3 regions of the Streptomyces griseus subsp. griseus genome follow, and region 1 is predicted to be linked to each of the others. Evidence: riboswitches for the same ligand, from Rfam matches in the RefSeq annotation. Region 1 holds a riboswitch; each other region holds the start of a gene.

Region 1 (9,376 bases):
CACGACGCGCCACATGGGGGTCCCTCTGGCCGCCACCATGACGATGACCTCGTTGTCGCCGGAGCCGGAGGTGATGCCGTCGGCCGCCGCCTGTCGCGCCAGCTGTTCCGCCGCCTGTTTCCCGGTCCGTTCCTCCGTCTGCCCCGCCGTCTGCCCCTCCCGCCCGGATGGAGGTCCGGCGGGCCGCTCCCACACGTCCCGCACCAGGTCGAGGGCGTGGTCCACGGCCGCCTCGGGATCGCCCGCACCGCCCGAACGCAGCCACAGCCGCAGCCCGTTGTTGTGCGCGGCCACCACGGAGGCGGCGATCACCTCGGCCCGCAGCTCCCCGTCGCCGCCCGCCCCGAACCGGCCCCGGAGGTGCCCGGCGAGCGTCTGTTCGTAGCGGCGCACCACGGAGAGTTCGTACGTCCGCAGTCCGGGCACCTCCCGGGTGAGCCGGTAGCGCTGCACGGAGAACTCGGGGTCGGCCGCGTACATCCGGAGCACGATCCGCGCCGCGTCGCACACCGCGCCCACCGGATCACCGTCGTCCACGGCGGCGAGGAACTCCGTCATCTCGGCGAGACACCGCTCATGGTCCGGAAAGACCACGTCCTCCTTGGAGGGGAAGTAACGGAAGAAGGAGCGGCGTCCCACGCCGGCCCGCGCCACGATGTCGTCCACCGTCGTCCGCTCGAAGCCCCGTTCCAGGAAGAGCCCGAAAGCCGCCTGGGCGAGCACCTCCCGCATGGGTGCCTTCTTCTCGGGTCCGCGTGCCTCGCTCATGCGGCGAAACGTAGCACCGGAAGGGGGCTTTTGGCACTGGGTACCTTTACAGAGGGTACTGAGTACCATAAGGTCACCCTTAGAAACCACACCCAGGTGGGACCGGGCCCGATCGGCGGGGGACCACACCCAGGTAGGCAGGAGAGCCGGCGTGAGCTTGAGGATCGTTGTCTGTGTGAAGTACGTGCCCGACGCGACCGGTGACCGGCATTTCGCCGATGACCTGACGCTGGATCGTGAGGATGTCGACGGTCTGTTGTCGGAGCTGGACGAGTACGCGGTCGAGCAGGCGTTGCAGATCGCGGGTGCGGCGGATGGTGCGGAGGTCACCGTGGTGACGGTGGGTCCTGAGGATGCCAAGGACGCGTTGCGCAAGGCGTTGTCGATGGGTGCGGACAGGGCTGTTCATGTCGAGGACGATGGTCTGCACGGCACGGATGTGATGGGGACGTCGCTGGTGCTGGCGAAGGCGGTGGAGAGGGCCGGTTACGACCTGGTGGTCTGCGGGATGGCCTCGACCGACGGTGTGATGGGTGTGCTGCCGGCTCTTCTGGCCGAGCGGTTGGGTGTTCCGCAGGTCACGTTGTTGTCGGAGGTCGCGGTCGAGGGTGGTGTGGTGACCGGGCGTCGTGATGGTGACACGGCCTCGGAGCGGCTGGAGGCGTCGTTGCCGGCGGTGGTGTCGGTGACCGATCAGTCCGGTGAGGCGCGTTACCCCTCGTTCAAGGGGATCATGGCGGCGAAGAAGAAGCCGGTGGAGTCGCTGGACCTGGATGATCTGGGGCTGGAGGCGGACGAGGTGGGGCTGGCGGGTGCGTGGACGGCGGTCGACTCGGCGGCCGAGCGTCCGGCGCGTACGGCGGGCACGATCGTGAAGGACGAGGGTGAGGGCGGCAAGCAGCTCGCCGAGTTCCTCGCGGGCCAGAAGTTCATCTAGCCCGCCCGCAGGCCACCCACCCCCCCTCCTTTCTGTCGTCTCTTTCCTCTTCCTGTCTGGAGTGCGTTGTCATGGCTGAAGTTCTTGTTCTGGTCGATCACGTGGACGGTGCGGTCCGTAAGCCCACCCTGGAGCTGCTGACGCTGGCGCGGCGTCTGGGTGAGCCGGTCGCGGTGGCTCTGGGTGCGGGGGCGCAGGGGACCGCGGGTGTGCTGGGTGAGCACGGTGCGGTGAGGGTGCTGACCGCGGATGCCGCGGAGTTCGCGGACTATCTCGTGGTTCCGAAGGTGGATGCGTTGCAGGCGGCGTTCGAGGCGGTGTCGCCGGTGGCGGTGCTGGTGGTGTCCTCGGCCGAGGGCAAGGAGATCGCCGCCCGTCTCGCGTTGCGGACCGGGTCGGGCCTCATCACCGACGCCACCGATCTGGAGGCCGGTGAGCAGGGCCCCATCGCCACGCAGGCCGCGTTCGCCGCCTCCTACACCACCCGGTCCCGTGTCTCCAGGGGTGTTCCCGTCATCACGGTCAAGCCGAACTCCGCCCCGGTGGAGCCGGCCCCGGCGGCCGGTGCGGTCGAGGCGCTGCCGGTGTCGTTCAGCGAGGGTGCGACGGGGACGAAGGTGACCGCGCGCACGGCGCGTGAGTCGACGGGGCGTCCGGAGCTGACCGAGGCCGCGATCGTGGTCTCCGGTGGCCGCGGGGTCAACGGGGCGGAGAACTTCCCCCTGATCGAGGCCCTCGCCGATTCCCTGGGTGCCGCGGTGGGCGCCTCGCGTGCCGCCGTCGACGCGGGCTGGTACCCGCACACCTCCCAGGTCGGCCAGACCGGCAAGTCCGTCTCCCCCCAGCTCTACATCGCCTCGGGCATCTCCGGCGCGATCCAGCACCGGGCCGGGATGCAGACCTCCAAGACCATCGTCGCGATCAACAAGGACGCCGAAGCCCCGATCTTCGACCTCGTCGACTACGGCATCGTCGGCGACCTCTTCACCGTCGTCCCCCAGCTCACCGAAGAGATCAACACCCGCAAGAACTGACACCCCGAACAACACCCACCACCCAGCAACACCCCCGCCCTGGGCCGCACGGTGCACCCCACCGCGCGGCCCAGCGCCGTATCACCGCCGCTCTTCGGCTGTCCGCCCCGGCACCCCGGCACGGTCCTCCGTTCCGAGTCCGAACGTGGTGAAGGCGGTCCGGTCCGGCAGCGGGTACGTCTCCTTGCCCGTCAGCGCGTTGATGATGACGGCGGAGCGCCAGGCGGCCAGGCCCAGATCCGGTGCGCCGACCCCGTGTGTATGCCGCTCGGCGTTCTGCACGAAGACGGCTCCCTCGATCTCCGGTGCCAGGACGAGCCGTTGGGCCTCGTCGACCTGGGGCCGCCCGGCGTCGTCGCGGACGATGTGCGGGTCCAGCGCGGCGAGCAGCGTGTCGACCGGGCGCTCCCGGTATCCGGTGGCGAGGACCACCGCGTCCGTGGTCAGCCTGCCCCCGGCCTCCTGCTGGCCGTGCCGCACGGTCAGTTCGATGCGGCCGCCGTCCGTCACGGTGGCGCCGGTGACCTCGATGCCCGGGGTGAGGGTGACGTCGGGCCAGTCGCCGCCGAGGCTGCGCCGGTACAGCTCGTCGTGGATGTCCCCGAGCGTGTCGCCGCTGACCCCCTTGTAGAGCTGCCACTGGCTGGGCAGCAGCCGGTCCCGGGTGGCCTGCGGCAGGCCGTGGAAGTAGCGCGTGTAGTCCGGGGTGAACTGCTCCAGCCCGATCTTGCTGTACTCCATGGGCGCGAAGGCCGGGGTACGGGCGAGCCAGGTGAGCCCCTCCGCCCCCTCCGGCCTCAACCGCAGCAGATCCAGCAGGACTTCGGCGCCCGACTGCCCCGAGCCGACGACGGTGACATGCCGGGCGGCGAGCAGCCGGTCCCGCTGGGCGAGGTAGTCGGCGGAGTGCAGGACGAGCGGTACGGGGCCGGCGGCAAGGTCCCGCAGCGGCGCGGGGACATGGGGCGCGGTGCCTACGCCCAGAGCAAGGTTACGGGCGTGGGCGAGCCCGCTCCCGAGGGTCTCGCCGTCCGGGCCGAGCCGGGTGAAGTCGACGGCGAACGCGCTCTCCCCCGTGTCCCAGGCGATCGCGTCGACGCGGTGGCCGAAGTGGGTGGAGGGCAGTTCGGTGCTCACCCAGCGCAGGTAGTTGTCGAACTCGGAGCGGTGGATGTGGAAGCGCTCGGCGAAGTAGAACGGGAAGAGCCTGCGCCGGGTCTTGAGGTAATTGAGGTAGCACCAAGGGCTTGTCGGCTCCACCAGGCTCACCAGGTCAGCCAGGAAGGGCACTTGGAGCGTCGCCCCCTCGATCAGCAGTCCGGGGTGCCAGTTGAAGGTGGGGCGCTGTTCGTGGAAGGCGGTGCGCAGGCCGGTAACGCCGTCGGCGAGTGCGGCCAGCGAAAGGTTGAAGGGCCCTGCGCCCACCCCCAGCAGGTCGAGGGGCGGGGTTCGCGGTCCGGGCGTCATCGGGTTCCTCCCACAGGATTCGTGCGCGTCGGCAACGTCATGGCGACAGCCTTTCCGCCGCCGGGGCGCCGGTATCTCCGGTGCCGCCGCGGGCGGCCGCCGCCCGTTCCGCCGCCTCCGTCACCAGGTCGAGGAGCGGCAGCAGTTCGGCGCTCGCGGCGGCCGGATGGAGCAGGGTGGCCTTGAGCCAGAGTCCGCGCCGCCCGTCGCCGTCCTCGGCCACCGCCCGCCCGAGGACGGCCCGGCCCTCCATGAGCAGCGTGCGGCGGACCTCGGCGACGACGGCGTCCCCGGCCTCCGGTTCCAGCGCGTCGGCCACCACCGGCCGGAACAGCACGGTGCTGATCCCGATCTCACCGGGCCGGCGGCGTAGTTCGGGCCGTGCGTCGACGGCCCGCCCGAACTCCTCAGCGGTACGTACGCAGTGCTCCACCAGTTCGCTCAGTCCCCGGCGCCCCAGCGCCCGGAAGGTGACCGCGATCTTCAGTGCGTCGGGGCGCCGGGTGGTACGGACCGAGCGGCCCAGCAGGTCGGGGAGCCCGGCCTCGGTGTCGTCGTCGGCGTTGAGGTAGTCGGTGCGCAGGGACAGCGGCGCGAGCAGGGCGGTGTCCGCGACGGCCAGCACCCCGGCGGCGACCGGCTGCCAGCCGAGCTTGTGCAGATCGAACGTGACGGAGACGGCCCGGCCGAGACCCGCGAGCCGGGGCGCCAGGCGCTCGCTGAAGAGCAGGGGCCCGCCGTACGCCGCGTCGACGTGCAGCTCGGCCCCGTACCGCTCCGCGATCCGGGCGATCTCGGGGAGCGGGTCGATCCGCCCTTCGTCGGTGGTCCCGGCGGTGGCGACGACGAGGACCGGTCCGGCGCCGAGCCCGGCCAGGGTGCGGTCGAGGGCGGCGGGGTCGATGCGGCCGTCGTGGCAGGCGACGACGGCCGGGGCGGGGAGGCCGAGCATCCAGGCGGCCCGGTGCACGCTGTGGTGGGCGTTGGCCCCGGCCACCACACGCAGGGGGCCTGGCGCCGCTCGTTCGCGGGCGAGGAGCAGGGCGACCAGGTTGGACTCGGTGCCGCCGCTGGTGATGAGGGCGTCGGGTGCGGGGGCGTCCGGGTGGACGAGCCGGGCCAGCGCCGCCGTGGTCAGCTCCTCGATCACCCCGGCGGCGGGCGCCTGGTCCCAGGAGTCCATCGACGGATTGAGCGCAGCCCCCGCCAGCTCCGCCGCCGCTGCCACGGCCAGCGGCGGGCAGTGCAGATGGGCCACGCACGCGGGGTCGGCCGGGTCGGCGGCCCCCTCGGCGACGGCCCGCACCAGATCCGCGAGCGCGGCCTCGGCCCCGACGCCTTCCTCGGGCAGCACCGGAGCGGCCAGGGCGGTGGTCCGGCGGGCCACGGCGTCCGGCCCTCCGGCGGGGATCGGTCCGCCCCGGGTCCGGGCGGCGGTCTCCAGGGCGTCCAGGACGACGGCGGTCAGGGCGCGCAGCCTGCCGGGGCCGTGGACGCCGCCGGCCAAAGGGGCTCCCGTACCGGCGCTCACACCGCACGCCCCAGGCGGAGTTCGGCGGGCAGCAGGCCCTGAGCACGCTCCATGGCGAAGCCCTTCGATCGGAGTGCAAGATCCACAGCCGGGATGCGGGTTAGGCTAACCTAACTCCGCCGCTGGGGAAGAACGCGCTCCGTCCGGCCGGGCCTCCTGCGAACCGGCTTGCTCCCGAACCGAGTCGGGGTCGTGTGCCCCGGTACGGGAGCGGCGGTGGCCACTCCCGTACCGGGTCGGATCACGCCGCTTCGGTGGGCAGCTCCGCGCGGATCTCCCGCGCGGCGGCGACCAGGTTCTCCAGGGAGGCCCGGGTCTCGGGCCAGCCGCGGGTCTTCAGGCCGCAGTCGGGGTTCACCCAGAGGCGCTCGGCCGGGATGGCCTCAAGTCCCTTGCGCAGCAGGGCGGCTGCCTCTTCGGCGCTCGGGATGCGCGGGGAGTGGATGTCGTAGACGCCGGGTCCGGCCTCGCGGGGGTAGCCGTGGGCCGCCAGTTCACGGGCGACCTGCATGTGTGAGCGGGCGGCCTCCAGGCTGATGACGTCGGCGTCGAGGTCGTCGATGGCCTGGACGATGTCGCCGAACTCCGCGTAGCACATGTGGGTGTGGATCTGGGTGTCCGGCCGCACCCCGGAGGTGGCGAGGCGGAAGGACTCCGTCGCCCACGCCAGGTACGCGGCGTGCTCGTCGGCCCGCAGCGGAAGCGTCTCGCGCAGGGCGGGCTCGTCGACCTGGATCACCGAAGTGCCGTTCGCCTCCAGGTCGTTCACCTCGTCGCGCAGGGCGAGCGCCACCTGGCGGGCGGTCTCGCCGAGCGGCTGGTCGTCGCGGACGAAGGACCAGGCGAGCATGGTGACCGGGCCGGTGAGCATGCCCTTGACGGGGCGCTCGGTGAGCGACTGCGCGTACGCCGTCCAGCGCACGGTCATCGGCTCCGGGCGCGAGATGTCCCCGGCGAGGACCGGCGGCCGGACGTAGCGGGTGCCGTACGACTGGACCCAGCCGTGCTGGGTGGCGAGGTAGCCGGTGAGCTGCTCGGCGAAGTACTGCACCATGTCGTTGCGTTCGGGCTCGCCGTGGACCAGGACGTCGATCCCGGCCTTCTCCTGGAAGGAGAGGACCTCGCGGATCTCGTCCTTGATCCGCTCCTCGTACCCGGCCTCGTCGATGCGGCCGGCCCGCAGGTCGGCGCGGGCGGTGCGCAGTTCGGTGGTCTGCGGGAACGAGCCGATCGTGGTGGTCGGCAGCAGCGGCAGTCCGAGGTGGGCGCGCTGCGCGAGGGTGCGCTCGGCGTACGGCTGGGAGCGGCGGCCGTCGGCGTCGGTGATGGCCGCCGTACGGGCGCGGACGGCCGGGTCGCGGGTGACGGCGGCGTCGGTGCGGGAGGCCAGGTCGGCCCGGTTGGCGGCGAGTTCGGCGGAGATGGCCTCGGTGCCCTGGGAGAGACCCTTGGCCAGGGTGACGATCTCGGCGGTCTTCTGCTTGGCGAAGGCGAGCCAGCGGGCGATCTGCGGGTCGATGTCCTGCTCGGCGTCGGCGTCCAGCGGGACGTGCAGGAGGGAGCTGGAGGCGGAGACGTCGACGTGGTCCGCGAGGCCGAGGAGCGTGCCGAGGGTGGCGAGCGACTTCTCGTAGTCGTTGATCCAGATGTTGCGGCCGTTGACGACGCCCGCGACCAGGCGCTTGCCGGGCAGTCCGCCGGCCGCCGCGAGGTCGGCGAGGTTGGCCGCGCCGGACTCGGTGAAGTCCAGCGCGAGCCCCTCGACCGGGGACTTGGCGAGCACCGGCAGGGCCTCGCCGAGCCGCCCGAAGTAGGAGGCGACCAGCAGCTTGGAGCGGTCGGTGAGGGAGCCGAGCTCGCGGTAGGCGCGGGCGGCGGCGTTCAGCTCGGCCGGGGTGCGGTCCTGGACGAGGGCGGGCTCGTCCAGCTGCACCCACTCGGCGCCCGCGGCCCGGAGGTCGGCGAGGACCTCGGCGTACACGGGCAGGAGCCGGTCCAGCAGGGTCAGCGGCTCGAAGTCGGCGGCGACCCCGGGGGCCGCCTTGGCGAGCAGGAGGTAGGTGACGGGTCCGACGAGGACCGGGCGCGGGGTGTGCCCCTGCGCGAGGGCCTCCTGCAACTCGGCGACCTGCTTGGCGGAATCGGCGGTGAACACCGTGTCCGGGCCCAACTCGGGCACCAGGTAGTGGTAGTTGGTGTCGAACCACTTGGTCATCTCCAGCGGCGCCACGTCCTGCGTACCGCGGGCCATGGCGAAGTAGCCGTCGAGGGCGTCCGCCCGGACCGCCTCACGGTGCCGCTCGGGGACAGCGCCGACCATGACACTGGTGTCCAGGACGTGGTCGTAGTACGAGAAATCACCGGTCGGCACCTCGTGGACCCCGGCCTCGGCGAGCTGCTGCCAGGTCCCCCTGCGCAGTTCGGCGGCGGTCTGCCGGAGGGTGTCCGCGTCGACGCGGCCCTTCCAGTAGCCCTCGATGGCCTTCTTCAGTTCACGGTTCTGACCCTGGCGGGGGTAGCCGTACACGGTGGCCCGTGCTGCCGCGGCTGCGGGCTTCGCTGTCACGTGACTCTCCTTCGCGAGCATGTCTCCAGCTGATCCCGGGACGGGACGCGGACGCGAAGGGGTGACGAAATCGGGCGGGAACACGACACGTTGACCGTGTCCGTCCACCCGACGGTTACGCCGACCCGCCCACGAGGTCACCGGGAACTCCGCACACGAACGGTCGCGTGCGGGCAACGGGCAGGTCTTCGGACTCGCGGGCACGTCTGCCGGGGCAGACACCTACTGGCCGTCGCTTCCCAGACCCGGCCGGGCCCAGTGCGTATGACGGCGGTCGTTCCCACTCACCGCTGCGGGGCAGTCCCGGATTCCCACCGGGTTCCCTCTTACGACACCCTGCCTGGCGGACAGGGCGAACCAGCTGCACCGGCCACCCTAAGGGGACGGCCACCGGGCGCACACCGTTGTTCACACTTCGGACGGTGATATGAGACACGGGCTCCGAACGGGTGACCTCGGGTTCCGCTCCTCTTCGCCCGTTCGCTGACTTCCGGTCAGGTCGTGGTGGCACGGTGACACAGATGTAACCGAATGGCGTAGGCGAACCGGAACCACAGAGCGTCACAGGCCGTTCTTCCTGCCAATACCCGGCCGCCGATCCACGGCGGCGACGAGCGAGGGAAGCGCCATATGAAGAAGACAGTCGGGTGGGCCCAGGACGGCGACGACTGGACGATCACCGTGAACGGCACGCTGTACCGGGCCGTGGAGCGGCCCGCTGACGGGCGCGTGCACGACTATCTGGTGCGGGGCAACGACCTGACCGCCGAGTGCCCGAGTCTGGGGCACGGGCTCGGAGTGATCCGGGCGCACGAGTCCCGGAGCTGACCTCCGGCCGGGTCCGACGGCGAGGTGCGGCGGCCGCCCGCGCCTCGACGCGACCCGCCGCCCGGTGTCATCCCACACCCGCCACCTGTCCGGGCCCCCGCTCGCGGGCCGGAGCCCCTCAGCTGCCGGTGCCGCCCGGACTCTCCGTACCGTGGGCGGCCTCCGGCCCGTGGCGCAGCAGATAGGTGTCCATGATCCAGCCGTGGCGTTCGCGGGCCTCGGCGCGCACCCGGCTGATCTGCCCG
Region 2 (9,376 bases), 3.8 Mb from region 1:
AGGCGCCCTTGTCGAAGACGGTGTCGATGGCCCCGGAGGCGACGGCGGGCGCGAAGTTCGGGTGGAACCCGACGCCCTCGGTCCCGGCGACGCAGTGCACCGGCCAGGAGTCCACGAAGTCCGGGGTGTCGGAGAAGTGGCTCCCGGGGTCGACATGGTGGTCCCGGGTGGCCACCACGTGCCGGTAGCCGGGCTGGGCCTCACCGATGAGATCGGTGATGGCGGCGGCGACATCGGCGCCACCCGCCACCGCGAGGCTGCCGCCCTCGCAGAAGTCGTTCTGAACGTCCACGACGATCAATGCGCGGTGCATGGCGGGTGTCCTTCGGTGGGGAGAGCGGCTGGGGAGGGGGAGAGCGGCGGTACTTCAACGTTCACGGGGATGCCACGAGCGTAGAGACTAGGGCCTGACAATCAACCCCTACCCACTGGCGCCGATCCGGCCCGCCCGGGCGCCACCCCAGCTCGTCCGGGCCGACGCGGCCCGTCCGGCGTCCGGGGGCGGAACCCTCGGGGCGGGGGCCCCGCACCTGCCGAGGGCCCGGGCCTCACACGCACAGGGCCCGGTCTCACACATACTCCGTCCCCAGCACCGGCTCCCCCCGGGACAACTGCATCGCCGACATCGGCAACCCGGCCCGAGCCGCGACATGCCGCTCCCGGGCCGCCTCCAGAGGCTCACGCGCGACCACGGCCCCACCCCGCACCAGCTCCACCAACAGCTCCCGCCCCAGCAGCCCCTCCGGCACCGCCCCGGTCCCGATCACCTCGGCCTCGGCCACGCCGCCCTCGTCGACCCGGCGCGCCGCCCACTTGCGACCCCCCACCGACGACTTCGCGCCCAGCGACTTCTTCGCCACCGGCACCAGCGGAGCGTCCGCGTCCGCCGTCCCGGCCCGGGCCACCAGCTTGTAGACCATCGAACACGTCGGGTGCCCGCTCCCGGTGACGAGCTGCGTGCCGACCCCGTACGCATCCACCGGCGCGGCCGCAAGCGAGGCGATCGCGTACTCGTCCAGGTCCGAGGTCACCACGATCTTCGTGCCCGTCGCCCCCAGCTCGTCCAGCTGCTGCCGCACCCGGTGCGCGACCAGCAGCAGGTCCCCGGAGTCGATCCGTACGGCACCCAGCTCGGGCCCCGCGATCTCCACCGCCGCCCGTACCGCCTCGGCCACGTCGTACGTGTCGACCAGCAGCGTCGTGCCCCGCCCCAGCGAGTCCACCTGCGCCCGGAACGCGTCCCGCTCGGTGTCGTGCAGCAGGGTGAAGGCGTGCGCGCTGGTCCCCACGGTCGGGATCCCGTACCGGAATCCGGCTGCCAGGTCAGAGGTCGCGTCGAACCCGCCGACGTACGCCGCACGGGCCGAGGCCACCGCCGACAGCTCGTGGGTGCGCCGCGCCCCCATCTCGATCAGCCGGCGCCCCCCGGCGGCGGCCGACATCCGCGAGGCGGCGGCCGCGATCGCGGAGTCGTGGTTGAGGATCGAGAGGATCACCGTCTCCAGCAGCACGCACTCGGCGAACGAGCCCTCCACCCGCAGGACGGGGGAGCCCGGGAAGTACACCTCGCCCTCCGGGTAGCCCCAGATGTCGCCGCTGAAGCGGTAGCCCGCCAGCCATTCGAGGGTCGGCTCGTCCACGATGTCCTGCTGGCGCAGGAAGCCGATCATCTCGTCGTCGAAGTGGAAGTTCTCCACCGCGTCCAGCACCCGCCCGGTGCCCGCGACGACCCCGTACCGCCGCCCCTCGGGCAGCCGGCGGGTGAACGCCTCGAAGACGGAGCGGCGGGAGGCGGTGCCCGCCTTGAGGGCCGCCTGCACCATGGTCAGCTCGTACTGGTCGGTGAAGAGCGCGGTCGACGGAACGCCGACCCGTCGCCCGAGGTCCGCTGAGTTCATGGCTGAGATGCTACCCCCTATTCGTCAGAGTGACGAGATGTGGGGTCCGTTTGTGCGCGGGGACCGCCCGGGTGGCAGCATGGGACAGGTGAGCGTTGCTACCCCCCTAGAGATCGAACGTCCTGATTCGGCCGAGGAGACCTTCGCGGTCCCCGAGCCGGACGTCCCGTGGGTGACGCTCGTCCACAACGACCCGGTCAATCTCATGAGCTATGTGACCTATGTCTTCCAGGCCTACTTCGGCTACTCCAAGGACAAGGCGCACAAGCTCATGCTGGACGTGCACCAGAAGGGCCGCGCCGTGGTCTCCAGCGGGAGCCGCGAGGAGATGGAGCGCGACGTCCAGGCCATGCACGGTTACGGGCTGTGGGCCACCCTCACCCAGGACCGCAACTAGCGGCCCGGCCGCCGTACGCACCCCCTGCCCCGTTCGACCCACCATCGGAGAATCCATGGCCGGCCATTTCGAGGCCACCCCGGGCGGCGGCGCGGCCGTCGCACTCGACGAGGTCGAGGTCTCGATCCTGCGCTCCCTCGCCGTGCAGCTGCTCGAACTGATCGGCCCGGGCGAGACCCCTGCCGACGGCGAGGACCCCCTCGCCGCGCTCTTCGCCGAGGGGCCCAGCAAGCCGCCGTCCGACCCGGCCCTGGCCCGGCTCTTCCCTGACGCGTACGGGGGGCCTGACGAGCTCACCGAGAGCGACGGGAAGTCGGAGGAGGAGCTGCGGGAGCTGTCCGCCGAGTTCCGCCGCTTCACCGAGACCGACCTGCGCTCCCGCAAGCGCGATGACGCCCTCGCCGTCGTACGGACGCTCGATGCCCTCACGCCCGTCGGCGACGGCGGAGCCGTACTCACCCTCACCGCCGACGAGTGCCGTTCCTGGCTCGGCTCGCTCAACGACCTGCGGCTCACCATCGGCACCCGGCTGGAGGTCTCCGACGAGGACGAGGGCGAGGACGGCTCGCTCTACCGGCTCCCCGACAGCGACCCGCGCAAGCCGATGGTGATGGCCTATCTCTGGCTCGGCGCGCTCCAGGAGACGCTCGTCGAGACACTGATGCCGTAATCGGCGGAAAAGATGCCGCCTCCGGGCCCGCTCCATTCGCTCAACGGACGCTCAGATCCGGGTAACGATCCCCCCAAGTCATAGGCGGCATTCGCTCCGGATGGAGTTCCTTGTCCCCTTTTGCCTGTGGGATGCGCCACAGAATGTCCCATGGTGTCCTGTGACGGCCGTGATAAATCTTCACGATCGCCCGGGGACGCCACCCCTGTTCCCGGGGTCGCCACAAGCCGGCCGAACGCCGGTGGCACTCCAATCCATATCCGGGGGGATCAGGACCTGATCCGCAGCCTTGACGGCGCGGATCGGCGTGGAGAAAGGCGCACCACACATGACATCGGCACAGGTCGACGAGGGACAGGCCGACCACGGAAGGCCCGGAGCGGAATCCGGGGAGGCCGAGACCGGTGGCGAGGGGTACCAGCGAGGTCTGGGAGCCCGTCAGATCCAGATGATCGCCATCGGCGGAGCCATCGGTACCGGGCTCTTCCTCGGCGCGGGCAAAGCGATCGACCGGGCCGGACCCAGCCTCATCCTGGCCTACGTCCTGGCGGGCCTGGTCATCTTCTTCATCATGCGGGCCCTGGGCGAACTGCTCATGTACCGCCCGGTCTCCGGCTCCTTCTCGGAGTACGCCCGCGAATTCATCGGGCCCTTCTTCGGATTCGTGACCGGCTGGACGTACTGGCTGTTCTGGGTCGTCACCGGAATCACCGAAGTCACCGCCGCCGCCACCTATATGACGTACTGGTGGGACATTCCGCAGTGGCTGTCCGCACTGGTCTTCACCGTCATTCTGTACGGCGCCAACCTGATCTCCGTGAAGCTCTTCGGCGAGCTGGAGTTCTGGTTCTCGATGGTCAAGGTCACCGCGATCGTCGGCATGATCCTCATCTGCGCCGGCGTGCTGACGCTCGGTTTCTCCGACGCCGGTGACACCGCGACCGTCTCCAATCTCTGGAACGACGGCGGCTTCTTCCCGAACGGCGTCGGCGGCATGCTGATGACGCTCCAGATCGTCATGTTCGCCTTCCTCGCCGTGGAACTCGTCGGCGTCACCGCCGGGGAGTCCAAGGACCCCAAGACCGTGCTGCCCAAGGCCATCAACACCGTGCCGTGGCGTATCGCCGTCTTCTACGTCGGTGCGCTGATCATGATCCTGTCGGTCGTGCCGTGGTCCACCTTCAAGCCGGGCGTCTCGCCGTTCGTGAAGGCCTTCGAGGAGATGGGGCTCGGCATCGGCGCCGCCATCGTCAACTTCGTCGTCCTGACCGCGGCGCTCTCCTCCTGCAACTCCGGCATGTACTCCACCGGCCGTATGCTCCGCGACCTGGCCATGAACGGACAGGGCCCGCGCGCCTTCACCAAGCTGACGAAGAACGGCCTGCCGCTCACCGGCACGACCTTCTCCGCCGCCCTGATGCTCGTCGGCGTCTGGATCAACTACCAGTGGCCGGGCGAGGCGTTCAACTACGTCGTCTCCTTCGCGACCATCTCCGGCATGTGGGCCTGGATCATGATCCTGTTCAGCCAGATCCGCTACCGCCGCCTGGCCGACCGGGGCGTGCTGCCGCAGTCCTCGTTCAAGGCCCCGGGAGCCCCGTACACCAGCTGGTTCGCGCTCGCCTTCATCGGCATGGTCATCGTGATGATGGCGATCGACAAGGACGCCAGGATCTCGCTGTACTGCGCCCCGCTCTGGGCGCTCCTCCTGGGCATCTCCTACCTGGTGCTCAAGTCGCGCGACCCGGAGAACACCGCCTTCGCCAAGCGCTGACCCAGGCGTCGTCCACCCCCGACCCCGAGGGTGGGCCCGGCCACCCCGAGCCCACGACCACCCTCCTCCCGGACCGCCCCGGCCACCCCCACGGGCCCCGGCGTCCACCATGCGGGCCTTCCCGTACCGCCCACCGGTACGGGAAGGCCCGCATGCCTATCCTGGCGCCATGCTGACCATCACCCAGGCGCTCCACGACCAGATCGTCGCCCACTCCCGCGCCGACCACCCCGACGAGGCGTGCGGTGTGGTGGCGGGCCCGGCCGGGACGGGGCGCGCGGAGCGCTTCATCCCGATGCTCAACGCCGCCCGCTCGCCCACGTTCTACGAGTTCGACTCCGGCGACCTCCTCAAGCTCTACCGCGAGATGGACGACCGCGACGAGGAGCCCGTGATCATCTACCACTCGCACACGGCGACCGAGGCCTACCCCTCCCGCACCGACGTGACGTACGCCAACGAGCCCGGCGCCCACTACGTCCTCGTCTCCACCGCCGACACCGACGGCGCGGGCCCCTTCCAGTTCCGCTCGTACCGCATCGTGGACGGCGAGATCACCGAGGAAGACGTGCAGGTCGTCGAAGCGTACTGAGCGCCTGGGCGGATCGCGGAGCCGCCGGACGGGTCTGGCACACTGCACCCCAGACCCGAACACAAGGCAGCAGGAACCAGGAAGCCGGTGCGAATCCGGCACGGTCCCGCCACTGTGACCGGGCGCGCCCTCCCGTACGGACGAATCCCCCGTGGACGACCCCGCACCGGAGGGCGCGCCCGGAAGCCAGGAACTGGCCCGCTGCCTTTCACGCATCGACCAGGGGACGCGGAAATCCCCCGGAGAGGCCCCGCCATGTCCCGGCGCACCCCCGCGCTCATAGCCGCCGCCGTGCTGCTCCCGCTCGTCCTCACCGCCTGCTCCACCTCGGAGACCTCCACCGACGCCAAGGGCGAGCCCGAGGCCTCGGCGAAGAGCGACGGCTTCCCGTACACCGTCACCAACTGCGGTGTCACCACCACGTACCAGGCCCCGCCCGAGCGCGTGGTCACCATGAACCAGCACGTCACCGAGATCATGCTGGAGCTCGGCCTCACCAAGTCCCTCGTCGGCACCGCCTACCTCGACGACAAGGTCCTGCCGAAGTACGCGAAGGACTACGCCTCCGTACCGGTGATCGCCAAGGAGTACCCCTCCTACGAGCAGGTCCTCGCCACCAACCCCGACTTCGTCTACGGCGGCTACAGCAGCGCCTTCACCGCAGGCGACGGCCGCGGCCGCGAGGCGTTCAAGAAGTCCGGCATCGAGACCCGGCTCAACACCGAGAGCTGCGCCAAGGCCGACACCCCGATGGAAACCCTGTACGAGGAGATCCGCGAGGTCGGCCGCACCTTCGGCGTCACCGACCGCGCCGAGGCCTGGATCAAGCAGGCCAAGGCCGACAACGCGGCCACCGCCGAGAAGCTCAAGGACCTCGATCCGCTCTCCGTCTTCGTCTACGACAGCGGCGACAAGACCGCGTTCACCGCCGGCGGCAAGGGCATCGGCAACGAGCTGATCAAGCGTGCCGGCGGCACCAACATCTTCGCCGACCTCGACAAGTCCTTCGGGGACGCCTCCTGGGAGAACGTCGTCGCCCGCAAGCCCGAGGCGATCGTGATCTACGACTACGGTTCCACCACCGTCGCCCAGAAGAAGAAGCGCCTCCTCGACGACCCGGCCCTCGCCGACGTCCCCGCCATCAAGAACAAGCGCTTCGCGGTCATGCCGCTCTCCGACGCGGTCCTCGGCGTCCGCGTCCCCGCCGCCGTCGACAAGCTCGCGGCCCAGCTCCACCCGGCGGCCACCACCTCGTGACCTGCCGCACCCCCGCACCGCGGCGGCTGCTGCGCTACACCCTGGTCGTCGGCGTCCTCGCCGCGCTCCTCGCCGCCGCCGTGGTCGCCGCACTCGCCCTCGGCTCCGTCCGCATCCCGCCCGCCCAGGTGATCGACATCCTGACCGGGCGGGCGGAGGCGAGCCCGTTCCGCACGATCGTCCTGGACGTCCGGCTGCCCCGGGTCATCCTCGGGACCGTCGTCGGCGCCGGACTGGCCGTCATCGGCACGGTCCTCCAGGCCCTCGTACGCAACCAGCTGGCCGACCCGTTCCTCCTCGGCGTCTCCTCCGGGGCCTCCACCGGCGCGGTCCTGGTGATCGTCCTCGGCATCGGCGCGACCCTCGCCACCACCGTGACCATCCCGGCCGCCGCCTTCGCCGGCGCGCTGCTCTCGCTGCTGCTCGTCTACGCCCTGGCGCGCGGCGGGGGCGGGCTCACCACCAACCGGCTCGTCCTCGCCGGGGTCGCCGTCTCCTACATCCTCTCCGCCCTCACCAGCCTGATCCTGGTCACCTCCGCCCGCGCCGACCACCTCCAGGAAGTCCTCTACTGGACCCTCGGCGGCCTCGGCGCGGCCCGCTGGGACATGCTCGCGCTCCCGACGATCACCCTGATCGCCGGTACGGCCGTCCTCCTCACCCTGGCCCGCCCCCTCGACCTGCTCCTGGTGGGGGAGGAGGGCGCGACCGTGCTCGGCCTGGACACCGCCCGCTTCCGGGCCGCCGTCTTCGTCCTCGCCTCGCTGATGACCGGGGCGCTGGTGGCGTACAGCGGGGCGATCGGCTTCGTCGGCCTGATGGTCCCGCACATGGCCCGGATGGCGGTCGGCGCCTCGCACCGGGCGCTGCTGCCGGTGGTCGCGCTCGGCGGGGCGGTGTTCCTGGTCCTCGCCGACCTGGCCGCCCGCACGCTCGCGGCCCCGCAGGACATCCCGGTGGGCGTGCTCACGGCGCTGACCGGCGGCCCGTTCTTCCTGTGGATGCTGCGCCGCAGGCCGGAAGGGGCCCCCGCATGAGAGCCGTACGCACAGCTGAGGGAGCCCGCCCATGACCACCCTGCGCACCGAGGCACTCTCGTACGGGATCGGCGAAGGCCGCCACCTGGTCGACGCGGTCGATCTCACCGCCGCCGACGGCGAGACGGTCGGCCTGGTCGGCCCCAACGGCAGCGGCAAGACCACCCTCCTGCGCTGCGTCTACGGCACCCTGCGACCCACCCACGGCCGTGTCCTCCTGGACGGCGACGATCTGGCCACCCTCCCCGTGAAGGCCCGCGCCCAGCGGATCGCCACGGTCCCCCAGGACGGGCACGCCGGGTTCGAGCTGACCGTCGGCCAGGTCGTCGCGATGGGCCGCGCCCCGCACAAACGGTTCTGGGAGGCGGACAACGCGGCCGACACCGCCCTCGTCACCGAGGCCCTGAAGCGGGTCGGGATCGCCGCACTCGAACCCCGTACCTTCGCCTCCCTCTCCGGCGGCGAACGCCAACGCGCCCTGGTCGCCCGCGCCCTGGTCCAGCAGCCCGCGCTCGTCGTCCTGGACGAGCCGACCAACCACCTGGACATCCGCTACCAGCTGGAGATCCTCTCCCTGGTCCGCGACCTGGGCACCACCAACCTGCTCGCCCTGCACGACCTCAACCTCGCCGCGTACTACTGCGACCGCCTCTACGTCCTCAAGGACGGCCGCGTCGTCGCCTCCGGCACCCCGGAGGAGGTGCTGACGGCGGAACTGCTCGGCGAGGTGTACGGCGTCGCCGCCGAGGTCAGCACGCACCCGAAGACGGGCGCGCCGACGGTGGTCTACCTGCCGGAGGGGCCGGGCCGTTCCCTGTTGTCCGCATAGTGGTCGCTCACCATCCACGATATGGGATCACACTCGGGTTTCCGGGCGGGGAATCGATACGATGCCCGCATGGTTCCCCATGACGTGAGCAACAGGACGCCGGGCACGCTGCTCGTCGCGCGGCTGCACGTCGACCTGTGCAGGCTCCAGAGCGCGATCTGTCCCCCGCCCGCAGCCTGCCCGTGAGCCGCCCGGCCTGAGGTCAGGCCCGCGCGAGCCCCACCCGTACACACCACGCACCACACCCCTGCGCGGGGGAAGAAACGCGCGCCCCACGCCACCTCCCCGCTTTCGACAGGAGCCCACGCCATGGCCATCGAGGTCCGCATCCCGACCATCCTCCGCACCTACACCGACGGCGCCAAGGCCGTCGAAGGCAACGGGGACACCCTCGCCGACCTCTTCGCCGACCTGGAGAGCCGCCACACCGGCATCCGTGAGCGCATCGTCGACGGCGAACAGCTGCGCCGCTTCGTGAACGTCTACCTCAACGACGAGGACGTCCGCTTCCTCGACGGCATCTCCACCAAGCTCAGCGACGGCGACAACGTCACCATCCTCCCGGCCGTCGCCGGCGGCATGCGCTGATGCGGTACGACTCCCCGCTGGCGGCCGTGGGGAACACCCCCCTCGTCCGCCTCCCGCGGCTGTCCCCGTCCGAGGACGTCCGCATCTGGGCCAAGCTGGAGGACCGCAACCCCACCGGCTCCATCAAGGACCGCCCCGCGCTCCACATGGTGGAACAGGCGGAGAAGGACGGCCGGCTCACCCCCGGCTGCACGATCCTGGAGCCCACCAGCGGCAACACCGGCATCTCGCTCGCCATGGCGGCCAAGCTCAAGGGCTACCGCATCGTCTGCGTCATGCCGGAGAACACCTCGCAGGAGCGGCGCGACCTGCTCGCCATGTGGGGCGCCGAGAT
Region 3 (9,376 bases), 6.0 Mb from region 1:
CGAGGTGGCGGTCCGGGTCGAGGCGCGGGTAACCGCCGGGGACCTGGGCGTTGAGGATCCAGGCGCGGGGGCCGATGCCGCCGCCGAGGACCGCGCTGCTGCACACCCGCACGCCGGGTCCCAGCCGCCAGAGGAGGTGGTGGAGGTGGTGGCCGTCCTCGTGCCGGTCGCGGAGTTCGCCGCGCTGGGCGGGCAGGTGGACGCGTACGGGACGGATGGCGCACCCCTGGTGGCTCGGCGGGACCGGCGGTGGCCCGTCCTCCCGGGGCTGCCGTGCTCCGCCGATCATATGCCGCCCCGGCTCCCGCTCACCCGATCGGCCTAATCGATGCGGGGGCCACCGAGGGCGCTCGTACGGGGCCAGCAGGGAGCGCGGGGCCTCCGGGGCCCCTTCCACCGGGTGACCGGGCGGTTGCAGCGTCCGACCGGGTGGGGCGCGATGGAAGCCGGACGTGCCTACATCTGGTGGAGCCACCCACAGGGCGCGCCCAGCGAGGAGGGTTCGGTTATGGGAGCCGCTGACGGTTTCACGGATTCCGGAGAGCTCGACGGTCTGACCGTGTACGACAACGAGGGCGAGAAGGTCGGCAGCGTGGGCCGGGTGTACGTCGACGACGACACCGGCAAGCCCGACTGGGTGACGGTCAAGACCGGCATGTTCGGCATGAAGGAGAGCTTCGTACCGCTCGCCGGAGCCCGTCGGGTGGGCTCCGACCTGCATGTCTCGCACTCCAAGGACACGGTCAAGGACGCGCCTCGCGTGGACGCGGACGCCCATCTGTCCGTCGCCGAGGAGGAGGAGCTCTACCGGCACTACGGCCTGACCAGGAAGTCCGGCAACCTCGGTGACACCGGCAAGGGCACCGGCACGGGCGGCGACGCCCGGACGGTCGCCGGAACCGGCGCCATGGGCGCGGCCGGAGCGGGTGCGGCGGGTGCGGCCCGGGGCAAGGACATGCAGCCGAACGCCCAGGCCGCCGACAGGACCACCACCGGCGCCGGAGCCGCGGGCACGACCGGAGCGGCCGGTATGGCCGGCACCGGCAAGCACCGCGACACGGACGCCTCTGCCACGTCCCGCCCCCTGGCGGGCGCGGGGACCCGGGCGGCCGACATGAGCGGCACGGAGGAGATGATCCGCTCCGAGGAGCAGCTGCACGTCGGTACGGAGGAGTACGAGAGCGGCCGGGCGAGGCTGCACAAGTACGTGGTGACCGAGGAGGTCACCCGGTCCGTGCCCGTCTCCCACGAGGAGGTGCGGGTGGTCCGCGAGCCGCTGCGGCCCGGTGAGAAGGTGACCGGGACGACGGACCTCGGCGAACAGGACGTGGAGGTCACGCTGCACGCGGAGCGCGCCACGGTCCGCAAGGAGGCCGTCCCGGTGGAGCGGGTCCGCCTGGAGACCGAACGGGTCACCGAGCAGAAGGAAGTCTCCGCCGAGATCCGCAAGGAGAAGATCGACTACGGCGACGGCAAGGACATGGACACCGGCAAGGACACCGGTGGCGAGTTCGGCCGGGGACGCCGCCGCTGACGGCGCACCCCCTCCGGCGGCCGGAAGGCCGCTCCCATGTCCTCGGCCTCCGGGCGGGCCCGTGCCAACGGGTCCGCCCGGAGGGCTGTCCGGGGAAGCGCGGTGGGCCGACGGTCAGCGGCGCGGCAGGAACCGTACCGAGGGACGTCCGTCCGGCCCGTCCGGCGTGACGACCGCCCGGACCCCGTAGACGTCCTCGATCAGCTCCTCGGTGATGACCTCGGCCGGGGTGCCGCCCGCGACGACCCGGCCCGCCTTCATCACGGTGATCCGGTCGCAGAACATCGCGGCGAGGTTGAGGTCGTGCAGGGCGATGACACTGGTGAGGGGCAGTGCGGCGACCAGGGCCAGCAGTTCCAGCTGGTGCTGGATGTCCAGGTGGTTCGTCGGCTCGTCGAGGAGGAGTTCGCGGGGCCGCTGGGCCAGCGCCCGGGCGATCTGGACGCGCTGGCGTTCGCCGCCGGAGAGGGTGTGCCAGGACTGTGCGGCCCGGCCGGTGAGGCCGGTGCGCCGCAGGGCGTCGGTGACCGCTTCCTCGTCGTGACGGTCGGGGGCGGACCAGGGGCGGCGGTGCGGGATGCGGCCGAGGCGTACGACGTCCAGGACGCTGAGGTCGACCTGGGTGACGGCGTGCTGGTCGACCACGGCGATCCGGCGGGCGACGGTGCGGCGGCCGAGGGCGGTGAGGGGGGCGCCGTCGAGGGTGACGGTGCCGGTGTCCGGGGCGAGGAGGCCGGCGAGGATCCGCAGCAGGGTGGACTTGCCGGAGCCGTTGGGGCCGAGCAGCCCGACGGTGTCGCCGGGCGGCGGGGTGATGTCCACCCCGTCGAGGATGAGGCGGCCGCCGGCCGTCCGGCAGACCCGCTCGGCGCGCAGGCCGCCGCTGTCGACGAGGCTCATGGCGTGCTCCGGGTGCGGTAGAGGACGGCGACGAACGCGGGCACGCCGATCAGCGCGGTGACGACGCCGACGGGCACCTCCTGCGGGTCCAGGACCGTGCGGGCGAGCGTGTCGACCCAGACGAGGAAGATCGCCCCGGCCAGCGCGGTGACCGGCAGCAGGCGCCGGTGCCCGGAGCCGGTGAGGGCACGGGCGGCGTGCGGGAGGACCAGGCCGACGAAGCCGATCGCTCCGGCCGAGCTGACGAGGGCGGCGGTCAGCAGGGCGGTGGTGCACAGCAGCACGATCCGGGTGCGGGCGACGTTCACGCCGAGCGCGGCCGCCGCGTCCTGCCCGAAGGCGAAGGCGTCGAGGGTACGGGCGTGGGCCAGGCAGATCACCAGGCAGAGTCCGAGGACGGCGGTGCAGAGGGCGACCTCGCTCCAGCCGACCCCGCTGAGCGAGCCGAGCAGCCAGAAGAGCACTCCGCGGGTCTGCTCGGCGTCGGCGGAGGTCATCACGACGAACGAGGTCAGCGCGGAGAAGAGCTGCATCGCGGCGACCCCGGAGAGCACCACCCGGTCGGTGGTGGAGCCGAGGGTGTGGCTCAGCAGCAGCACCAGGGCGAACGAGCAGATGGCCCCGACGAACGCCCCGGCCGACAGCGACACCGCTCCCCCGCCGACGCCGAGGACGACCACCACGACCGCCCCGGTGGAGGCTCCGGAGGAGACGCCGAGGACGAAGGGGTCGGCGAGCGGGTTCCGCAGCAGGGACTGCATCACCGTGCCGCACACCGCGAGCCCGGCGCCGCACACGGCGGCGAGCAGGGTTCGGGGCATGCGCAGGTTCCAGATGATGCCGTCCCGGATCGGGCTCAGCTCCGAGGCGCCGAAGCCCAGGTGGGAGGCGACGGCGGACCAGACGTCGGGGACGGAGATCCGGGCGGGCCCGATCGTGACGGCGACGGCGACGGAGAGCAGCAGGAGCGCGAGCCCGCCGGCCCAGAGCAGGGCCACGAGCGGGCCGCTGCCCCGGACCGGGCCCGGCGCAGCCGATGCCTCCCGGTCCGCGGTCTCCTTCCCGGCCCGGGGCTCCTTCAGCGCCGCGGTCTCCCTCACCTCCGGGTTCCCCCCGCTCACCCCGCGAGCCCGAAGTCGCGCAGCCCCGCGGCGACCCGCTCCACTCCCTCGACGGTCCGGATGGTGGGGTTCATCGCCTGCCCGCTGAGCAGCACGTACCGGCGGTTCCTGACGGCGTCCATGGTCCTGGTGACCGGATTGGACTCCAGGAACTCGATCTTCTTCTCGGCGCTCTCGGCGGTCTGCATCGTGCGGCTCAGGTCGCCGATGACCAGGACGTCGGGGTTGCGGTCGGCGACCGTCTCCCAGCTGATCTGTGGCCATTCGTCGTGGGTGTCGTCGAAGGCGTTCTTCGCGCCCAGCTCCCGGGTGATGACACCGGGGGCGCCGCAGCAGCCCGCGAGGTAGGGGGCCTTGGAGTCGGAGAACCAGTAGAGGAGGGAGGCCTTCGATCCGTCGATGCCGTCCGTGGCCTTCGCCACCCGGGCCCGGAGCTTCTTCACCAGGGCGTCGCCGCGCTCGGGGACGCCGAACACCTGGGAGAGTTCCCGGACTTCGGTGTAGACGCTGTCCATGGTGAGGGGTGCGGTACGGGCTCCGTCACCACCGCCGCTGTTGTCCTTGCCGATGCAGTCGGCGGGCGAGATGTAGGTGGGGACGCCCAGCTTCTCGAACTGTTCGCGGGGTGCGACGCCGCCCTTGGCGAGGGTGGAGGTGAAGGAGGCGGAGAGGAAGTCGGGCTCCTTGTCGAGGACCTTCTCCGAGGAGGGCCGGTTCTCCGATATGCGCTCCACGCCCTCGTTGGCCTTCTCCAGGCCCTTCATCACCGGGTCGCTCCAGGTGGCGGAGCCCGCGAGCCGGTCGGCGAGGCCGAGCGAGAGCAGGATCTCGGTCGATCCCTGGTCGACCGAGACGGCCCGCTGGGGCGGCGCCTTCACGGTGACGGTGCGGCCGCAGTTCCTGAGGGTGAGCGGGAAGCCGTCGGCCCGTTCGCCGCCCTCGGCGGACGAGGTGGTGGACCCGCCGCCGCAGGCGGTGAGCAGGACGACGCCGGCCGCGAACAGGGCGGCGGTGCGTATCGGGGCAGGGGTGGCCTTGGACAGCACGGAGGACCTCGGTGTCTCTGGGCCCAGCCGCGGAGCCCGTCGTACGCTTCCCGTGTCCCGGTGCGGGGCACGGGTGCCAGCAGGTCTTCGGACTCGGGTTCGTCCGGGCGGGACGCCTTCCCGGAACGCGTGTGCGCTCCAGTGGCCGTGGCCCCGCCCGTCCCCCTCACCGCTGCGCGTCAGTTCCGGTCTCGCACCGGATTCCCTGACCCCGTCGCTGGGGTTCGACTGGCCCCGGCAAGCTATCACGGGTCTTCGCGCAGCTCAGAGCCGGTGCAGGGGCCGCTCCCCCGGGTGGGCCGGTGCGGCGCGGGATCGTCCCGCCGCACCGGCCCGGCAGCGCCTTACGGAGCCTGGAGCGCGATCACCGCGTTCTGTCCGCCGAACCCGAAGGAGTGGCTGACGGCCCGTCGTACGGGCAGCTCACGCGGGGTCTTGGTGACGCAGTCGATGGCGAACCCGGGGTCGGGGGCGTCCAGGTTGGCGATCGGCGGGACGATGCCGTGCTGGAGCGTCAGGACGGTCAGCCCCGCCTCGATGGCACCGGCCGCCCCCATGCAGTGGCCCAGTACGCCCTTGGGGGCGGTGACGGGCGGCCGGTGCGGGTAGGCCCGGCCGATGAGGGCGGCTTCCGTGGCGTCGTTCAGGGGGGTCGAGGTCCCGTGCGCGTTGACGTGGTCGACGTCCTCGGCCCGCCACCCCGCGTCGGCCAGCGCCGCGTCGACGGCCGCCTGCGCGACCGCCCCGGAGGGGTGCGGGGAGGTCGGGTGGTGGGCGTCGGTCGTGGCGCCCGTACCGGCCAGCAGCGCCCGGGGGGCCGCTCCCCTGGCGCGGGCGTCCGCCGCCCGCTCCAGGACCATGATCGCGGCGCCCTCGCCCATGACGAGTCCGGCCCGGTCGGCGGCGAAGGGGCGGCAGAGGCGGGCGGGGTCCCCGTCCCGCGGGGCCGCCGCGCCCGAGCGGGCGAAGCCGGTCATGGCGACCGGGAAGACGATCGACTCGGTGGCTCCGGCGATCGCGATGTCACACTGTCCGAGCGCCAGCATGTCGCGGGCCACGGAGAGGGCGGTCACCCCGGAGGAGCAGGCCGTGCAGGGGGCGAGGCTGGGGCCCGTGGCCTTCATCTGGATGGCGATCTCGGCCGCGGGCATGCTCGGGATGGTGAGCAGGATGCCCGAGGGCGAGGTGGCCTCGGGGCCGCGCCGCTCCAGGGCGACGGCCTGTTCGGTCAGTCCGGCGGAGCCGCCGCTGCTGGTGCCGACGACGACGGCGACGCGGGCGCCGTCCCAGTGGGCGGGGTCGAGCCCGGCGTCGGCCACCGCCTCCCGTGCGGCGAGGACGGCGAACTTGACGTACCGGCCCATCCGGAAGGCGGTCCGGCCGCCGACCGCCTCGTCCAGATCGATGCCGGAGACCGTACAGGCGAAGTCGACGGCGCAGCCGTGCAGTTCGGGGACGGTGCGCGCGAAGGACTCCCCGCGGCAGACCCCGTCCCAGGTGGTGTCGGTGGTGTGGCCGGCCGGGGTGATCATCCCCAGGCCGGTGACGGCGATGGCGGGTCGGTTCATCGGGTGTTGCTCACCGGCACCGCACTGCCTGCCTCCTCGCCGCCGACGGCCGCGTCGATGAACGCGGAGATGTCGGCCAGCGTGGCGTCCTTGTAGAGCTTCTCGGAGTCGGCGGCGACCCCCAGGGTCTCCTTGATGATGACGGCGAACTCGGCGACCGCCAGGGAGTCCATCTCCAGGCTGTCCATCGTGGACTCCGGCAGGATTTCGGCTGCGGGCACCTTGAACGTCTCGGTCAGCACCTCGGTGATCTTCGGGTGGATGGTCTGGCTCTTCACGGTGTTTCCTCTCATCTGCGGCGTCCTGGACAGCGGGGGCACGACGCACGGCCCACCGTCGAAATAACTGGAATGAGAACCTCCGGTTACGCCTTGGGGCGAACCGATTCGTCTACGCTCACCTGCGGCTTCTCGAACCATCGGGAGAGCACCGAGGTGGTTCCCCAGTACGCCAGCAGCACCCCGCGCGTCCCGAGCGCCGCCACCTTCTCGCGCAGCGGACGCCGCCGCTTGCTGCCGCAGGCGGGCCGCCGGAAGTCCGCCGTACGTCGTCCGGCTCCGCCCGGCTTGCGCCCCACCGCTCCCCCCGGCCTGCGGTCCCGGTGCCAGGCCCCCTCCGGGTCGTCGTAGGCGTCGGCGTAACCGGGTCCGGCGATCGGCCAGTCCGACATCAGCCGCTCGGGCAGTGCGAACGACTTCACCAGCTCGGGGGCGTGGAGGGCCACGGTCGCGATGAGCCGCTCCACGGCGTCGGGCAGCAAGGACACCTGTTCGGCGGTCAGCCGTCCGGCGGCCAGCAGGTCGCCGCTGTTGCGGGCGATCCACTGGAGGGCGAAGAGCCGGTGCAGCTCGGTCAGCCGCTCGCGGGCCGGGCCTTCGGGCAGTACGGCGGCGGCCTGTTCGTACGCCTCGCCCGCCTGCCGGTAGCCGTACGCCTCCACCCCGCGCAGCGCGGGGCCCGAGGCGGCGTTCCACCGGCCGAGCGGATCGCCGGCCGGGGCGGCGCTGATCCGCTCCCGGGCGCGGTCGAACCAGATGTCCTCCACCGCCGCCAGCAGTCGCCCCAGGAAGCGGGGGTCGTCCAGCTCTCCGGGCCGCCCGGACTCCTCCTCGTCCCGGACGGTGACGCTGAACAGCATCTCGGCGGCGGCCTTGGCGTGGACGGCGAGGTTGTCGCCCTCCGCGGTGATGGCGCCCTCGATGCCGGTGAACAGTTCGGTCATGCCGTTGTTCTCCAGCAGCCCCTGGGCCCCGCACCGCTCCCGGCACTCGACGATGACGCCGCGCGCCTGCCAGGTGATCCACCCCTTGGCGACGGCGACCAGCCGCTCGGCCTCGGCCCGGTCGGCGGCCGGGGCGGACTCCCAGCGGTCCAGCGCCCGGCGGTGCAGCAGGCTCATCGCGAAGACGGTCGCCATCGCCCCGGCGAGCGGGCCGTGGTGGCTGCGGTGCGCGTAGACCGGCACCCGGCGCGAGCCGCGCGAGCCGGAGACCAGCCGGTGACCGGCGTACCGGATCGCGAGGGCGAGGGTGACCCGGGCGGAGCCGACCGCGCAGGCGCTCATGGAGAGCTTGCCGGGGGTGACTCGGCCGATGGAGAGGAGGAACCGCCTTCTGCGGTTGGCCAGTTCGCTGGTGAACCGCCCGTCCGCGCCGATCCGCCCCTGTTCCCCGGCGAGCAGGGCCTCGCGCGGCACGAAGTAGCGGTCGAAGGAGGTGAGGCAGTGGTCGACCGGGGAGCCCATCCGGGCGGGCAGCCGCCGCACCCGTACGCCGGGCAGGGCGCTGGTGGCGTCGGTGAGCGGGGCGAGGAAGAGGAAGACCCCGTGGTCGGTGCCGTCGGCGAGGAGCCGGGCGGCCACCACACCGGTCTTGGGACCGCCCGCGGGGCTGGTGTTGGGCATGAACTTCTGGGCGCCGGAGTTTGGCGTGTGCAGGACGAAGCCGTCGCGTTCGCGGTCGTACGTCGCGGTCGTCTCGACGGCCGCCGCGTCGTTGCCGTGCGCCACCTCCGTACAGAGGAAGGTGCCGATGTTCCGCAGCTCCAGGAAGTCCGACAGGTCCCGCAGCGTGCCCGGGTCGTGGTCGAGGAGGGAGCCGAGGAAGAGGTTGTAGTGGATGCCCGCGACGGTGGTCAGCGCCGGGTCGACCGGGCCGAGCCATTCGTGCAGAGCGGCCAGGGCGCGCGGGTCGGCGGCCAGCCTCGCGCCGCTGTCCAGCGCGTTGTTGAGGATGCGGAGCCGGTGGTAGGAGAGGGCGAGCCGTTCGTCGGGGGTGCCCCCACCGGATCGGCGAAACGGTTCTGTTGTGAGCAGTCGTCGCCAGAACCCGTGCTCCTGGCGGAAGTTGTCGCCGTAGAGCACTCGGGTGAGCAGATCGATTGTGGAGGGCCTGGGTGGTTCATGCGTGGATACGGTCACGACAGGGTAACGATCAAGGAACGGCGAGGACACCCCTCGCCGTTCCCGAACGGCCCTGCGGGGTCAGGTGCGTTGGAAGGCGAGCGCCACGTTGTGCCCGCCGAAGCCGAAGGAGTGGCTCACCGCGCGCTCCACCCGCTGGTGGCGGGGCTCCTTCACCACGCAGTCGAGGGGGAAGGCGTCGGGGAGGGAGTCCAGGTTGGCGATCGGCGGGATGAGGGAACGTTCCAGCGTCAGGACGGTGGCGACCGCCTCGATCGCGCCCGCCGCCGCGAGGGTGTGGCCGAGGACGCCCTTGGGTGCGGTGACCGGTGGGCGGTGCGGGAAGAGCCGGGAGATGAGGGTGGTCTCCATGGCGTCGTTGAGGGGGGTGGAGGTGCCGTGCGCGTTGATGTGGTCGACCTCGCCCGGCGCCCACCCCGCCTGGTCGAGAGCCGCCTGCACCGCGCGCTGGGCGCCCCGCCCGTCGGGGGCCGGGGCGGTGGGGTGGTGGGCGTCCGTGCTGGAACCGGCCCCGGTGAGCAGGGCGCGGGCCCGGCCGCCCCGGGCGCGGGCCGCCTCCTCGCGCTCCAGGACGAGCATGGCGGCCCCCTCGCCGATCACGAACCCGTCCCGGTCGTCGGCGAACGGCCGCGAGGCACCGGCCGGATCGGCGGTACGGGTGGAGAGCGCGCCCATCCGCGCGAACGCGGTCACCACCAGCGGGGTGAGCACCGACTCCGCGCCCCCGGCCACCACCACGTCGCAGCCGCCGCCGAGCAGCAGATCGCGGGCGACGGCGATCGCGG

The links. Region 1 has a riboswitch for cobalamin ahead of metE (5-methyltetrahydropteroyltriglutamate--homocysteine S-methyltransferase). Riboswitches for the same ligand answer to the same signal wherever they lie in the genome.
Region 2: it holds a riboswitch for cobalamin, as region 1 does, so the genes downstream of both, D6270_RS11725 (ABC transporter substrate-binding protein) here and metE (5-methyltetrahydropteroyltriglutamate--homocysteine S-methyltransferase) in region 1, are expected to answer to the same signal.
Region 3: it holds a riboswitch for cobalamin, as region 1 does, so the genes downstream of both, D6270_RS01610 (ABC transporter substrate-binding protein) here and metE (5-methyltetrahydropteroyltriglutamate--homocysteine S-methyltransferase) in region 1, are expected to answer to the same signal.

What each region holds. Positions count from the first base shown of each region.
Region 1 covers NZ_CP032543.1:6,387,349-6,396,724, reverse strand. The annotation lists gene D6270_RS28710 (TetR family transcriptional regulator) at 1-732, opposite strand, end outside; gene D6270_RS28705 (electron transfer flavoprotein subunit beta/FixA family protein) at 920-1,705, shown strand; gene D6270_RS28700 (electron transfer flavoprotein subunit alpha/FixB family protein) at 1,777-2,739, shown strand; gene D6270_RS28695 (lysine N(6)-hydroxylase/L-ornithine N(5)-oxygenase family protein) at 2,821-4,206, opposite strand; gene D6270_RS28690 (pyridoxal phosphate-dependent decarboxylase family protein) at 4,244-5,737, opposite strand; gene metE (5-methyltetrahydropteroyltriglutamate--homocysteine S-methyltransferase) at 5,979-8,303, opposite strand; cobalamin riboswitch at 8,486-8,632, opposite strand; gene D6270_RS28680 (hypothetical protein) at 8,934-9,131, shown strand; gene cobF (precorrin-6A synthase (deacetylating)) at 9,250-9,376, opposite strand, start outside.
Region 2 covers NZ_CP032543.1:2,555,249-2,564,624, reverse strand. The annotation lists gene D6270_RS11755 (isochorismatase family protein) at 1-313, opposite strand, end outside; gene D6270_RS11750 (nicotinate phosphoribosyltransferase) at 570-1,898, opposite strand; gene clpS (ATP-dependent Clp protease adapter ClpS) at 1,978-2,295, shown strand; gene D6270_RS11740 (DUF2017 domain-containing protein) at 2,351-2,965, shown strand; gene D6270_RS11735 (amino acid permease) at 3,294-4,739, shown strand; gene D6270_RS11730 (M67 family metallopeptidase) at 4,909-5,331, shown strand; cobalamin riboswitch at 5,345-5,548, shown strand; gene D6270_RS11725 (ABC transporter substrate-binding protein) at 5,587-6,588, shown strand; gene D6270_RS11720 (FecCD family ABC transporter permease) at 6,585-7,625, shown strand; gene D6270_RS11715 (ABC transporter ATP-binding protein) at 7,657-8,454, shown strand; gene D6270_RS33795 (putative leader peptide) at 8,524-8,640, shown strand; gene D6270_RS11705 (MoaD/ThiS family protein) at 8,764-9,042, shown strand; gene D6270_RS11700 (PLP-dependent cysteine synthase family protein) at 9,042-9,376, shown strand, end outside.
Region 3 covers NZ_CP032543.1:362,968-372,343, forward strand. The annotation lists gene D6270_RS01590 (adenosylcobinamide amidohydrolase) at 1-289, opposite strand, end outside; gene D6270_RS01595 (PRC and DUF2382 domain-containing protein) at 509-1,534, shown strand; gene D6270_RS01600 (ABC transporter ATP-binding protein) at 1,649-2,434, opposite strand; gene D6270_RS01605 (FecCD family ABC transporter permease) at 2,431-3,432, opposite strand; gene D6270_RS01610 (ABC transporter substrate-binding protein) at 3,552-4,601, opposite strand; cobalamin riboswitch at 4,662-4,849, opposite strand; gene D6270_RS01615 (beta-ketoacyl-[acyl-carrier-protein] synthase family protein) at 4,946-6,169, opposite strand; gene D6270_RS01620 (acyl carrier protein) at 6,166-6,447, opposite strand; gene D6270_RS01625 (acyl-CoA dehydrogenase family protein) at 6,534-8,588, opposite strand; gene D6270_RS01630 (beta-ketoacyl-[acyl-carrier-protein] synthase family protein) at 8,652-9,376, opposite strand, start outside.